DNA from 4 places in the Serratia sp. CoH_134_PS_4 genome. Region 4 is predicted to be linked to each of the others. Evidence: predicted binding sites of a transcription regulator. Region 4 holds the regulator's gene; each other region holds the start of a gene.
What was found. The regulator LexA, encoded in region 4, represses DNA repair genes until DNA is damaged. The targets are predictions, from matches to a motif close to TNCTGTATGTACATACAGNA.
Positions count from the first base shown of each region.

Region 1: rmuC (DNA recombination protein RmuC) is a predicted target of LexA. The motif match lies at 1,242-1,261, and genes of this name have one in related genera.
Region 2: AC2FCQ_RS04315 (metal-dependent hydrolase) is a predicted target of LexA. The motif match lies at 1,046-1,065, and genes of this name have one in related genera.
Region 3: AC2FCQ_RS18395 (DNA translocase FtsK 4TM domain-containing protein) is a predicted target of LexA. The motif match lies at 2,440-2,459, and genes of this name have one in related genera.

Region 1 is NZ_JBXWKI010000007.1:19,993-23,302, forward strand. It holds gene rmuC (DNA recombination protein RmuC) at 1-1,175, opposite strand, end outside; gene AC2FCQ_RS12585 (DedA family protein) at 1,316-1,846, opposite strand; gene AC2FCQ_RS12590 (tyrosine-protein phosphatase) at 1,933-2,715, opposite strand; gene udp (uridine phosphorylase) at 3,034-3,310, opposite strand, start outside.
Region 2 is NZ_JBXWKI010000001.1:933,966-937,275, forward strand. It holds gene hxpB (hexitol phosphatase HxpB) at 18-683, shown strand; gene AC2FCQ_RS04315 (metal-dependent hydrolase) at 1,085-1,633, shown strand; gene AC2FCQ_RS04320 (L-cystine transporter) at 1,816-3,207, shown strand; gene phnX (phosphonoacetaldehyde hydrolase) at 3,272-3,310, opposite strand, start outside.
Region 3 is NZ_JBXWKI010000012.1:82,423-85,732, reverse strand. It holds gene AC2FCQ_RS18395 (DNA translocase FtsK 4TM domain-containing protein) at 1-2,374, opposite strand, end outside; gene lrp (leucine-responsive transcriptional regulator Lrp) at 2,495-2,989, opposite strand.
Region 4 is NZ_JBXWKI010000017.1:51,207-54,516, reverse strand. It holds gene plsB (glycerol-3-phosphate 1-O-acyltransferase PlsB) at 1-1,526, opposite strand, end outside; gene AC2FCQ_RS21525 (diacylglycerol kinase) at 1,676-2,044, shown strand; gene lexA (transcriptional repressor LexA) at 2,166-2,774, shown strand; gene dinF (MATE family efflux transporter DinF) at 2,991-3,310, shown strand, end outside.

The sequences.
Region 1 (3,310 bases), on a different contig from region 4:
TTGGTGATGGTGCGTAATGCCACCAATAGCGTGGTTGGGCTGACCAGCATGATGTTGTGTTTTAGTGCATCGCTAATCAGCTCCGGCTCACGGTCGATAGCCAACAGGAAGGCCGGCTCCACTGGAATAAACATCAGCACGTAGTCCAGCGAACGCAGGCCAGGCAATTGCTGGTAATCCTTGCGTCCAAGCAGGCGGATATGGCCGCGCAACGAAGCAATATGTTCATTCAACGCCGCCTCACGCTCTGCTTCATCTTCACTATTGAAGTAACGTTCGTAGGCCACCAACGACATTTTTGCATCGATCACCACGTCCTTGCCCTGAGGCAAACGTACGATCACATCGGGTTGCATGCGGCTCTGGTGATCCACCCGCACGTTAACCTGGGTTTCATACTCATGTCCCTCACGCAGGCCAGAGGCTTCGAGCACCCGGCTCAGTACCACCTCACCCCAGTTACCCTGAGTTTTATTATCCCCTTTCAAAGCCTTGGTGAGGTTGATGGCTTCGCGCGCCATCTGCGCATTGAGCTGCTGCAGATTACGTATTTCGTGGGTCAAAGTATGGCGTTCGCGTGCTTCCTGGCCGAAACTGTCCTGCACCTGACGGCGGAAACCGTCCAGTTGCTCACGCAGTGGCAGCAACAGGCGATCCAAGCTTTGCTTATTCTGTTCGTCCACCTTGCGCCCGCTATGTTCAAAAATGCGGTTGGCCAAATTTTCGAATTGGGTGGTGAGTCGTTGTTCGCTGTTAATCAATAGACGCTGTTTTTCCTCCGCCGCCATACGGGTTTCTTCCAGACGGATTGTCACCTCACGCAACTCGGCTTCCTGAGCGCTGTTCACTTCACGTTGGGCTCGCAGTTCCTGGTTCAACTGCTCACATTCGGTACGCCAGTGATTAAGCTGCTGAAGCTTTTCATGCCCGGCCGCCAACTGACTGTGCAGATTACGTAATTCCAGCTCAGTCTGGCGCATGTGTTGCTCATTACGCTGCAGTACTTCCTGTCGGGATGCGGTTTCCTGCTGCGCCTGTTGCAGCGATTGTTCCAGCAGTCGTAGCTCGGTTTCATGCTGTGCCTGTGTCTGTTGCACACGCAAGCTGGCAATAAGCCACCCCAATAGCAGACCGATAGCTACCCCACCTATACCGTAAATTAAACTGGTATCCACCCTGCCTCCTGTTACACCTGACTGTTCCGGCTTTTTATACGCCTATTGCCCGTCACGTTAAGGGGAGGCTGTATGGATGTCCAGCTTGATTGTGTCTCGATGGCGTAATATTGCGAAACGCTGCGCAACTCAGCTAAAGATTAGCTAAACCACTGGCTTAACCATTTAATGCCAAACGCACCCGGCGCGAGGATACCGAACGCCCAGATCATCGCCGACGTGACATTGGCCACCTGGAAATAACGCTGGGGCATGCCGCAAATGCCACCAACCAGCGGTACCACGGCACGCAATGGGCCGAAAAAGCGACCGATGAAAATACCCAGGACACCCCAACGTTCAAAAAACGCATGGCCCCGCGTCAATAATTGCGGATTGCGCGATAGCGGCCACATGTGCGCAACGCGATCCTGATAGTGGTAACCAATCCAGTAAGAAAGCCAATCGCCGAAGAATGCACCGGCAGCAGCAGCAGCCCAAATCGGCCAAAATGCGATGCCGCTTTCGCCAATCAGCGCCCCCAAGGCGAGCAAAATCACCGTAGCCGGTAACAACAGCGACAAGAAAGCCAGCGATTCGCCAAATGCCAAGAAGAAGATAATCGGGATGGCCCAGTTTTCGTGCTGGCGCACGGTTTCGCTGACCCAGTGGATAATGTCATTGAGGCTCAATACAGGCTCCTGATATGGGATTTATCCCCCAAGAATACTGAATGCCAGCCGGGGCAGATTAAACCCCGGTTAAACATCAGCACGGTTTACTCGAGGTAAAACGCCTGCAGCGCTTCACGCTGTTCCTGGCCCAAGCCGTATTCCGCTTCAAGCCAACGATCGGTAGAGCCATGTTGCTCACGAATACAACTCAGTGCAGTCATCAGGAACTCTTCACGGGCGCTGAGCACGTAAGCAAACTGTTTCAACGCAGAATCATTCAGGCGAATCGACAGTTGATCCAGCATGTGTTCACGGAACGTTGCCAGCGTGGTTTCAGTTAACAGGTAATCTTCCACAACCGTCGCTTCATCAGCTCCCAGTGCAAATAACACCAACGCCGATCCTATCCCCGTGCGATCCTTGCCGACCGCACAATGCTGGACGATCGCCCCGTGATCCGCCTTGCTCAGCAGTTGTGCCAACTGTTTATACGCCGCATTGCCGAACGGTAATCGGCGGTACAGTTCCAGCATAAACATTTGGGCATCGAAACCGGCGAGCGTTTCACTGTTTAGCTTTTCCAAATTGGCGTTGACTTCATTGCTCAGCGGGTTGGCCGGGAAATGATGATAATCGGCACCGCGCCACAGAACATCAGGCTTGGCCTGCACTTCATCGGCATCACGGTAATCCAGCACCGAACGAACAGGCACGCCGGCCAAGAAAGTGCAGTCATTTTCCGTCAGGCGCTCTAGCGAGCCGGAACGAAACAACAGGCCACGTTTGATACGGCGACCATCGGTGACGCTATTGCCCCCAAGATCACGAAAATTAATGCCGCCATCAAGCGGTGCCAATGAAGGATGAAGCAGGATCTGAGCGGTCATAGACGTCCTCGTTGTTACTGTCTGAAAAAACGCAACCTCTGATAGCATCGGTAGAACCGGGCTCAACGGATTAAAGAGGTGGCCAGGTCGGGCACCCTCAGGCGCTTACTCAGGTAAGTCACTGGGGTGACAAATCTGCCGGGAGCAGACTTGAACGCTGCTCGCAGCGGCCCCGTAAGGGGTTTGACCCAAGAACGGGCCACATAACTGACGGCAGCCAACAACGCTGCAACGTGAAAGACGATGGGTTATAACCGTAACAGATTACGACTGAATGACAAAACGGGCCGCGGGACGGCCCGTTGAATTGCAGAGGAATTACAGCAGGCGGCGTGCCGCATCAACCACGATCTGCACCGCTTTGCTTTCGGTGTTTTTCATGGTTTCCGCGTTCGGGATTTCTTGCTGGGTGCGGTTAACGATCACACCGGCAACCATACCCGCACGCAGACCTTGGCTTGCACACATGGTCAGCAGCGTGGCCGATTCCATTTCATAGTTCATTACACCCATCGACTGCCACTCTTCCATCGAGCCTTTGAAACGGCTAACAACCCGGCCGGAGTAGGTATCGTAACGTTCCTGACCTGGATAG
Region 2 (3,310 bases), on a different contig from region 4:
GCAGGAGTTAACCGCTAATGGCCTATTCGCAACGTATTGAAACCGCTATTTTTGATATGGACGGTTTATTGATCGATTCAGAACCGCTGTGGCTCCAGGCAGAGCTGGATATTTTTGGCGCACTGGGGTTGGATTTGTCTGACCGTCACAAGTTGCCAGATACCCTGGGCCTGCGCATCGATCTGGTGGTGAAAATGTGGTACCAGGCCATGCCGTGGCAAGGTGTTTCACAGGAAGAGGTTTCCGGCCGCATTATCGAGCGCGCTATCGAGCTGGTCCGCGAGAAACGCCCTCTGCTGCCAGGTGTACAACAAGCGCTGGAGCTGTGTCGCAGTCTGGATCTGAATATCGGCCTGGCTTCCGCTTCGCCACTGCATATGCAGCAGCAGGTGCTGAAGATGTTTGATCTCGACGGCTACTTTGACCAACTGGTCTCCGCCGAATATCTGCCTTATAGCAAACCGCATCCGGAAGTGTACCTGATCGCCGCCGAACGCCTCGGCAGCGATCCGCTGCACTGCATTACTCTGGAGGACTCCTTCAACGGCATGATCGCCACCAAAGCGGCGAGAATGCGTTCAATCGTGATCCCTGCGCACGAATACCGACACGATACACGCTGGGCATTAGCGGATCATAAACTCGATAGCCTCGAACAGTTGACACCCGACCACCTGGCCTGATCTGCATGGCATCGGTTTAATCTTAATCCGATGCCATGATGTCTATCTTCTCCCCTAATCCGCAAGCCAATGTCTAAAACCTGTTCTCCGTCATAAAATAAATAAAACGTTATTTCATTTTTATTGAGTTACCGTGCCACCCTCCTTATGCTGGAGCAACAAGAAAGCACCGGGCGGTTGGCGCAGGTTGTCACTGCCACGCAGCCGAACGCTGGCGTCCGGCGCTTTCTCCCTCACCAACCGCCTTAATGTCGCAAAAGTGCACAACGATTGGCCATTTAAGTAACAAGCCGTTGTAAACCCGAGAAAAATAAACAATTGGTTACAGGGTAACTGCTTCCACTACTGGGAATTTTCCCATATACTGGATAAATTAACAGTTTATCAGCCGGAACAGCAGTATGACCGCGGAAGGGCATCTTATTTTCTCTGTCGCTTGCGCGATTTTCGCCAAGAAGGCCGAGGTGACACCATCGCTTGCTACCGGCGACTGGTGGCATATCATCCCTGCCGCGCTGCTGACGTCGTTACTCCCCGATATCGATCACCCCAAATCAGTGCTGGGTCAGCGCCTGCGTTGGATTGCCATTCCAATTTCACGCGCATTTGGCCACCGTGGCTTTACCCACAGCTTACTGGCAATCGCTGGCGGTATGGCGTTGTTCCAGCTCGATGTACCGCGTAGCTGGCCCATCCCTGCCGACGTCCTGCACGCCATGATTATTGGTTACTTCAGTCACCTGCTGGCGGATATGCTTACCCCTGCCGGAGTCCCCTTACTTTGGCCCTGCCGTTGGCGTTTTCGCTTGCCACTGCTTAATTCTCAAAAAGGCAATCAACTTGAGCGCGCCCTGTGTCTGTGCCTGGTGGCTTTCGCCATCTATTGGCAAGGCGGGTGCACCATCCCAGTGCAGTCATATTTTGAGCAGATAAAAAATATCAGACTGTGATCACATAAAAGTGCCCACTTAGCACCCATAAAGCACATTAATTAAACAAATTAGCACGTGGAGTTATATCAAATTCCATTTGGATATAAGTGAGCCACCACGCAAACTGTTACGATATTTAGTATTGCTACGCCATGGTGCATAGCCATTTTTATATAAGAAAAATATTGGAGACATTGGGGATGAACCTTCCGCTCGTTATTAACGTGGTGATTTTTGTCGCCCTCCTTTTGCTGTTGGCGCAAACCCGCCACAAGCAATGGAGCCTGGCGAAAAAAGTCCTGATCGGCCTGGTCGTGGGCGTGGTGTTCGGTCTGGCACTGCAACTGGTCTACGGCTCGGACAACCCGGTACTGAAAGAATCCATCAGCTGGTTCAACATTGTCGGCAACGGCTATGTGCAACTGCTGCAAATGATTGTGATGCCGCTGGTATTCGCCTCTATTTTGAGCGCGGTTGCCAAGCTGCATAACGCCTCTTCCCTGGGGAAAATCAGCGTCCTGACTATCGGTACCCTGTTGTTCACCACGCTGATTTCAGCGCTGGTGGGCGTGCTGGTGACCAACCTGTTCGGCCTGACTGCTGAAGGCCTGGTTCAAGGGGCGCAAGAAAGCGCGCGTCTGTCAGCGATCCAAAGCAACTACGTGGGCAAACTGGCCGACCTGACCGTACCGCAGATGGTGTTGTCCTTTATTCCTAAAAACCCGTTTGCCGACCTGACCGGAGCCAGCCCAACGTCGATCATCAGCGTGGTGATCTTCGCTACCTTCCTCGGCGTGGCGTCGCTGCAACTGCTGAAAGACGACAAGCCTAAAGGCGAACGCGTGCTGGTGGCGATCGATACTCTGCAGGCTTGGGTGATGAAACTGGTACGTCTGGTGATGAAACTGACTCCATACGGCGTATTGGCACTGATGACCAAAGTGGTCGCCGGCTCTAACGTCCACGACATCATTAAACTGGGTAGCTTCGTCGTCGCCTCATATCTGGGTCTGGCTATCATGTTTGCGGTGCACGCTGCCCTGTTGGCATTCACCGGCGTTAACCCGCTGAAGTTCTTCCGCAAGGTATGGCCGGTCATCACTTTCGCCTTTACCAGCCGCTCCAGCGCCGCCAGTATTCCACTTAACGTGGAAGCGCAGACCCGTCGTCTGGGCGTGCCGGAATCCATTGCCAGCTTCTCGGCCTCGTTCGGTGCCACCATTGGCCAGAATGGCTGCGCGGGCTTGTACCCGGCGATGCTGGCGGTCATGGTTGCCCCAACCGTCGGTATTAACCCGCTGGACCCGGTGTGGATCGCGACCTTGGTCGGGATCGTCACTATCAGCTCCGCCGGCGTTGCCGGTGTGGGTGGCGGCGCAACCTTCGCCGCGCTGATCGTGCTGCCGGCAATGGGCCTGCCAGTTACGCTGGTTGCCCTGCTGATCTCGGTTGAGCCCTTGATCGACATGGGCCGTACCGCACTGAACGTCAACGGCTCTATGGCTGCCGGTACCATCACCAGCCAGCTGATGAAGCAAACTGACAAGTCCATTATGGACAGCGAAGACGAAGTCGAACTGGCTCACCAGTAAATTTCGTCAGCACTAAAAAACCGGGGCTTTCACCAGCCCCGGTTTTTTTATATCTGGCAAACGACTATGGCCGTTCACCCTTCGCCAACCGCTGATTGATTTC
Region 3 (3,310 bases), on a different contig from region 4:
TCACCTCAACCACACGCACCGCTGAGGTCGACAATGAACGCGCCAAATCGCGAGACAGATTTGAAATACGTGCAGCCTTGACACCCGGAGCCAGATCCAACTCAAAGCGTGTAATGACCGGCCCTGGCAGGATATCAACCACGTCGGCCTTCACACGGTAATCGGCGAGGCTGGCTTCGACCAAGCGCGCTTTTTGTTCCAACGCAAAGGTATCTACCGGCTCAACCTCTTTCGGGGCTTCCGTCAGCAGATCCAACGTCGGCAACGGCGTGGTTGGTTTTTGCAGCGGCATATCATTACGCATCAGGAACGGGTGGATCAGGCTATCCATCGCTGGCTGCTGCGGTGCGGCTGGTGCCGGTTGCGCGACAGGTTGCTGATAAGCCGGTTGCTGTTGCTGAGTGGCCGATTGCTGCTGCGGTTGTTGGTAAGCCTGTTGGTAGGGTTGTACCGGCGGTGTCTGCGGCTGAGCTTGCGGCTGATAAACCGGCGCTGCAGGCTCAAACTGGCCGAACGGCACATCATCTTCACGTTCGCTTTGCTGCTCAATACGGTCTTCAAGCTGTGGCGACAAGGTGAACAAGGGTTCAACGGGGCCATCATCAACCAAATCATCCATCGGCGAGAAACCAAACGCATTGCGCGTGTCTACCGGCGTGGTTGCCTGTGCTGACGGTGTAGCTTCTTGTTGCCCATAGCGCTGGCTTTGCTGTTCAGCAAAGGCCTGACGCAGTGCGGCCTCCTGCAGAGCCGCCTCATCGTCCTGGTTATCTTGCGCGTATTCCTCGCCATAACGCTGATTTTGCTGTTCGGCAAACGCCTGGCGCAACGCGGCTTCCTGCAAGGCTTCATCATCCTGCTCTGGCGCAAGACTCTCGGCGTTCTGCAATGGCTCGTCATCCCCTCGGCTACGCTGTTCCTGTTCGGCAATGCGCTGTGAAGGCAGCTTGATACCGTAAGAGGCCAGTTCACGCCGGGTAGGAATGCGTACAGGGTTCGGGCGTGGCAATTCAGGGCCAAGGCCTTGTTTCACCTGCGAGTTAGCCTCACTGGTAGCGGTAAATGCCGGCATAAACGTATTGGCGGCGACAGCACCCGCTACCGCAGTTGCAGCGACAGGAGCCTGAGGTTTCACGCTACCAAACGGCGTAACGGCAGGTTCAACGGCACTGAAACCAGCCGGAGCACTGATGTCTGCGCTATCACGCTGGGCGGCAGAAAAATCGAACGGGGAACGTTCGTGCGCCGGTGATGCAGCCGGAACATCCCAGTTGCCCAAGCGCGGTTCATTATCCTCGTCCTGGTAAGGATCCGCCGAACGCGTCAACGTCGGCGCCGGTGTCTCTTCAGGGATCTCGAACGAATACAATGGCGGTGGCGCGTTTTCCTCTACCCTGCTCATTGGGTGTTGATTCACCGATGCGGGTGCAGCCGGTGCCACGGTAACCGACGGTGCCTGTGCTACGACAGGAGCCGCAGTAACCGGCGTACTGGCTACCGCTGGTGCAACGGGTACGGCATCAGCAGGATCGTCATCATTAGCCCGCAAGCCGCTGAGTAAGGGATCCTGTGCATCTTCTGCTTCTGCCGCCAACTTGGCGGTTTCCGCTACGGAAGGCGCAGAGAACAACACGTCGTCTTCCGCCGCATTGGCCGCCGCCGCAGTCGCGCCCACAGCAAGCGCGGCTTCTTTCTGTGCAGGTTCGGCATGTTCTTCGACATAACGATCATCGTCGTCGTGATAACGGTCTTCACGGCGTGATCGGTTAGTCATAAAGGTCGCCGTACCCAGCACCGCGCCGCCGATTCTTTCGGCGATCACCAGCCAAGACCAACCGGTAAACAACGTAAGCCCCGCAGCCCAGACGCACAGCAGCCCTAAGGTTGCACCGATGCCGTTGAACCACGGCAACATGGCATTGCTCAGCAAACTGCCGATAACGCCGCCGGAAGCGAAGTAATAGAGATCGTCGACATTCAATGCCGCCAGGCCACACGAGGTGAGCACCAGCGCCAACGTGCCGATCAGGCGCAATGAAAGCGCAAAATAGTCGATGTATTCGCCGTTGCCGCGCTGACGGTAAGCCGCCCAGCACAACATGAGCATGATCGGTGGTATCGCATAGGCGAGTACCCCGAAGGTGAAGAACAGCGTGTCGGCCATCCAGGCCCCGACGCCACCGCCCAGGTTATGAATCGGCTCATGCCACGCGGTCTGCGACCAGCTTGGGTCAGATGGATTAAAACTGACCAAGGCAGCCATGAGGTAAATGGCAAAAATGGCCACCACGATCAACACAGCTTCGAGCAAACGGCGACCGCTGCTGAGTTTTCTCAAGGTAACTTCTTTATCTTCTGTATATTCCTGGCTCAAGAAAGGCTCTCCAGGTTCCTGTTAGCTGACATAGCAACAGCGCCGAGAAGCTTCCCCGGCGCCGAAACTGTATGAATAAACAGGAGTGTAACCAATTTAATCAGGTTTTGCACCTGCACCCTACCGTGTTTTGATAACCAGACGGTTACTCTGTTTCACTTCTTCCATGACTACGTAGGTACGGGTGTCGTTAACCCCCGGCAAACGCAGCAAGGTTTCACCGAGCAATTTACGGTAAGCAGACATATCAGGTACACGGGTTTTCAACAGATAGTCGAAATCACCAGACACCAGATGACACTCCTGAATTTCTTCAAGCTTCTGCACTGCTGAGTTGAATTGCTCAAACACATCTGGCGCGCCGCGGTTCAACGTGATTTCCACGAAGACCAACAGTGACGCATCCAGATAATGCGGGTTGAGCAAAGCGGTATAGCCATGAATAAAACCCTGGCGCTCGAGGCGGCGCACGCGTTCTAAACATGGTGTTGGAGATAACCCCACGCGCTTCGAAAGCTCAACGTTCGAAATACGCCCATCCTTCTGCAGCTCGTTCAGGATATTGCGGTCGATACGGTCGAGATCTTTACCCGGGCGTTTCTTATTGTCTGCCATTATTATTGTCTCTCTTATTTTCTTCCCTGCACTTGCCACACCCTAGCCAACGTCAATGTGTAAGGGTTCGTTCCAAGCGAAGACCCGATGCCTGTCATATGCTTCACTACCATCATCCACCGTTGTGCAGTCTGTCTGTCAAACCCTGCACAGGGTGTTTAAATGACGTTAATCGCAAGAAGAAATTTGCAATTCGCCTGCGCGATATCCTCTCACCTGCTGTACAAGGTTTCAGCTACGGCGCAAAACTCTGCGCCAACGCCGTAAATACGTACGATTTACTGCAGGTTTGGGGATAATTTCTTCTTCCTATGATGTTTT
Region 4 (3,310 bases):
GCAGCCAGATCGTTGACCGTCGGCGTTAACCAGCTTGGGCGCTGGGATTCGATCGGGTCAATCGCGTCGCGCCACTGGGGCACATTCTGGTTCAGGTAAGTGGTCAACGGCAGTGGATCACCGAAGTTGACATAACCCTGGCCGAGATTACGCAGCTTGCGCAGACCACGCAGCATCTGCAGCAGGCTCTCTTTTTCTTTGGTCGCGCCACGCAACTCTTTAGCGTAGGTGCCCACCTCCATCACGTGCTCGTAACCGATGTAGATCGGTACCAGTGTGATCGGGCGAGAACCGCCACGCAGCATCGCCTGAATGGTCATCGACAGGGTGCCGGTCTTCGGTTCCAGCAGGCGTCCGGTACGAGAACGGCCACCTTCGACAAAATACTCCACGGAGTAACCGCGGCTAAAGAGTTCGCCGAGGTATTCGCGGAACACCGTCGAATACAGTTTGTTGCCTTTGAACGTCCGGCGGATAAAGAAGGCGCCCAGGCGGCGGAAGATGGGGCCAGCCGGCCAGAAATTAAGGTTAATACCGGCGGCAATGTGCGGCGGCACCAAGCCTTGGTGGTACAGCACATAAGAAAGCAACAGGTAGTCCATATGGCTGCGGTGGCAGGGCACATAGACGATCTCATGACCATCTTGCGCTAACTGGCGCACGCGTTCAGCGTTGGTGACGTTGATGCCTTGATACAGCCGGTTCCAGGTCCAGCTCAACACGCGGTCAGAAAGGCGCACCGTTTCATATGAGAAGTCGGCGGCGATCTCTTCCATCAGTGCAATGGCGTTCTGCTGGGCTTTCTCATGGGAAATTTTCTTGCTGCGTGCTTCGTCTTCGACCGCTTTTTCGATCGCTTTGGACGCCAGCAGTTTGTTGAACAGGTCCTGACGGGCCGGCAGACTTGGGCCAACGGCAGCCAGACGCTGACGCGAGAAGTGCATTCGCGCCACGCGCGCCAGTTTTTGTGCGATGGTTTTGTCCGTGCCGTGTTCAGTCGCCATGCGACGCAGTGAGACGGTGTTGGAGAAACGCACAAAGCTGTCGCGGCCGAGCCACAACACGGCGAAGAACTTCTGTACGCCGTTGAGCAGACGTAGATGTGGCGTGCCGTGGCCTTCGCGGCCTGGGGAGCGACCAAACATCACCGAAACAGGCAGCATCTGAATATCGAGATCCGGATTACTGCGGTGCAGATCCAGATAGTCGTGAAACAGTTTTACTGACTCTTCTTTCGGTGTGTAGTAGCGGAACACGCGCGGGCCGTCGTGAATAAACACGTGGCTAGGCAGCACGGTGCCGTCTATCTCCAGCGGATTGAGAGGATCGGGCAGATCCTGCGCCAGGCACTGGGTGCGCAGCGTCAGTAAATCCGCCTTGGAATTATAAGGTAAAACATACAAAATCGGCCGTGAGGGATCCAACCCTAACTCCGTGACCGGATCTGAAGGGATAACCTTACTTCTTACCAACAATTTAAGTGGTAAATTCAATAGTTTATAATAAATTTTACGCCAACCTGACATAACAACGTGAAGCCTCTTGTTAGCAATGCGTCGCAAGCATACCAGAAACCGGGTAGCAGATCTGTGGTGTTGGAAAACCGAGAGCCGGAAGCATTTCCTGGCCTAGACTCTTTAATTATGACTTACCTCTGTGAAAGGCACTAAAAAACATGGCAAACCAAGCAACCGGCCTGACCCGTATTATTAAAGCCGCCGGCTACTCTTATAAAGGCTTTTCCGCTGCCTGGCAGCATGAAGCGGCGTTCCGCCAAGAACTGGTCGCCACCGTGCTGGCTATCATACTGGCGATTTGGCTGGACGTGGGTGCGATAGCGCGCATTTTATTGATCGGATCGGTGCTGCTGGTGATGATCGTCGAGATGCTCAACAGCGCGATAGAAGCGATTGTCGATCGGGTTGGCACTGAACATCATGAGCTTTCGGGCCGGTCCAAGGATATGGGGTCGGCAGCAGTTTCACTGGCGATTATTTTGGCGTTGTTTGTCTGGGGCTCGGTGCTCTGGCAACACTTTGCCTGAATGGGGTGGCCCTGTTGCGACGTGGGTCGCTAATCCCTGATTTTTATTCATTCTTCGGTTCCCAAGCCGCACTTACCTGTATATACTCACAGCAAGACTGTATAAACAAACAGGGGGCGGAATGAAAGCACTAACTACCAGACAGCAAGAGGTCTATGATCTGATTCGCGATCATATTTCGTCCACTGGCATGCCGCCAACGCGCGCCGAAATCGCCATGCGTCTGGGGTTCCGCTCGCCAAATGCTGCAGAAGAACACCTGAAAGCATTGGCGCGTAAAGGCGTCATCGAGATCGTCTCTGGTGCATCGCGCGGCATTCGTTTGCTGATGGAAGATGAAGAAGGTTTACCGTTGATCGGTCGTGTTGCCGCCGGTGAGCCACTGTTGGCGCAGCAGCATATCGAAGGGCACTACAAAGTGGATCCTTCCTTGTTCAAGCCAAGTGCGGATTTCTTGCTGCGGGTCAACGGTATGTCGATGCGTGATATCGGTATTCTCGACGGCGATCTGCTGGCGGTACATAAAACTCAGGACGTGCGTAACGGCCAGGTCGTTGTGGCGCGTATTGAAGACGAAGTTACAGTTAAGCGTCTGAAAAAACACGGAAATGTTGTTGAGTTATTGCCGGAAAACAGCGAGTTCCAACCGATTGTGGTTGATCTGCGCCAGCAGAATTTCACCATTGAAGGCCTGGCGGTCGGTGTGATCCGCAATGGCGACTGGGTTTAATCCTCACGCCTACACATCGTCCTCTGATTTAAGTCGCCCCAGTTCTGGGGCGATGTCATATCTGATTCACTATATACCCTATAGCTTTCAAGTTGCAGCTAGGCGGCCAACTCGCTCATCCCCAGGCGCTTACTCAGGTAAGTAACTGGGGTGAGCGAGTGCAGATAACAACGCTGCAACTTGAAAGATGACGGGTATACACGGGAACATTCCACTATGCGCCTGCTTTCCGCCTTCACCAGCGATACCGATAAAGCCTTGTGGCGCCTCGCGCTACCGATGATCTTTTCCAATATCACCGTGCCGCTGCTTGGGTTGGTCGATACCGCAGTGATAGGTCACCTCGACAGCCCTGTTTATTTGGGGGGCGTGGCGGTCGGGGCGATGGCGACCAGCTTCCTGTTTATGTTGTTGCTGTTTTTGCGCATGAGTACCACCGGATTGACGGCACAGGCGCTGGGCGCACAAAACCCACAGGGATTGGCACGTGCCTTTATGCAGCCGCTGTTGCTGGCAGTATTGGCCGGCGTCGTTAT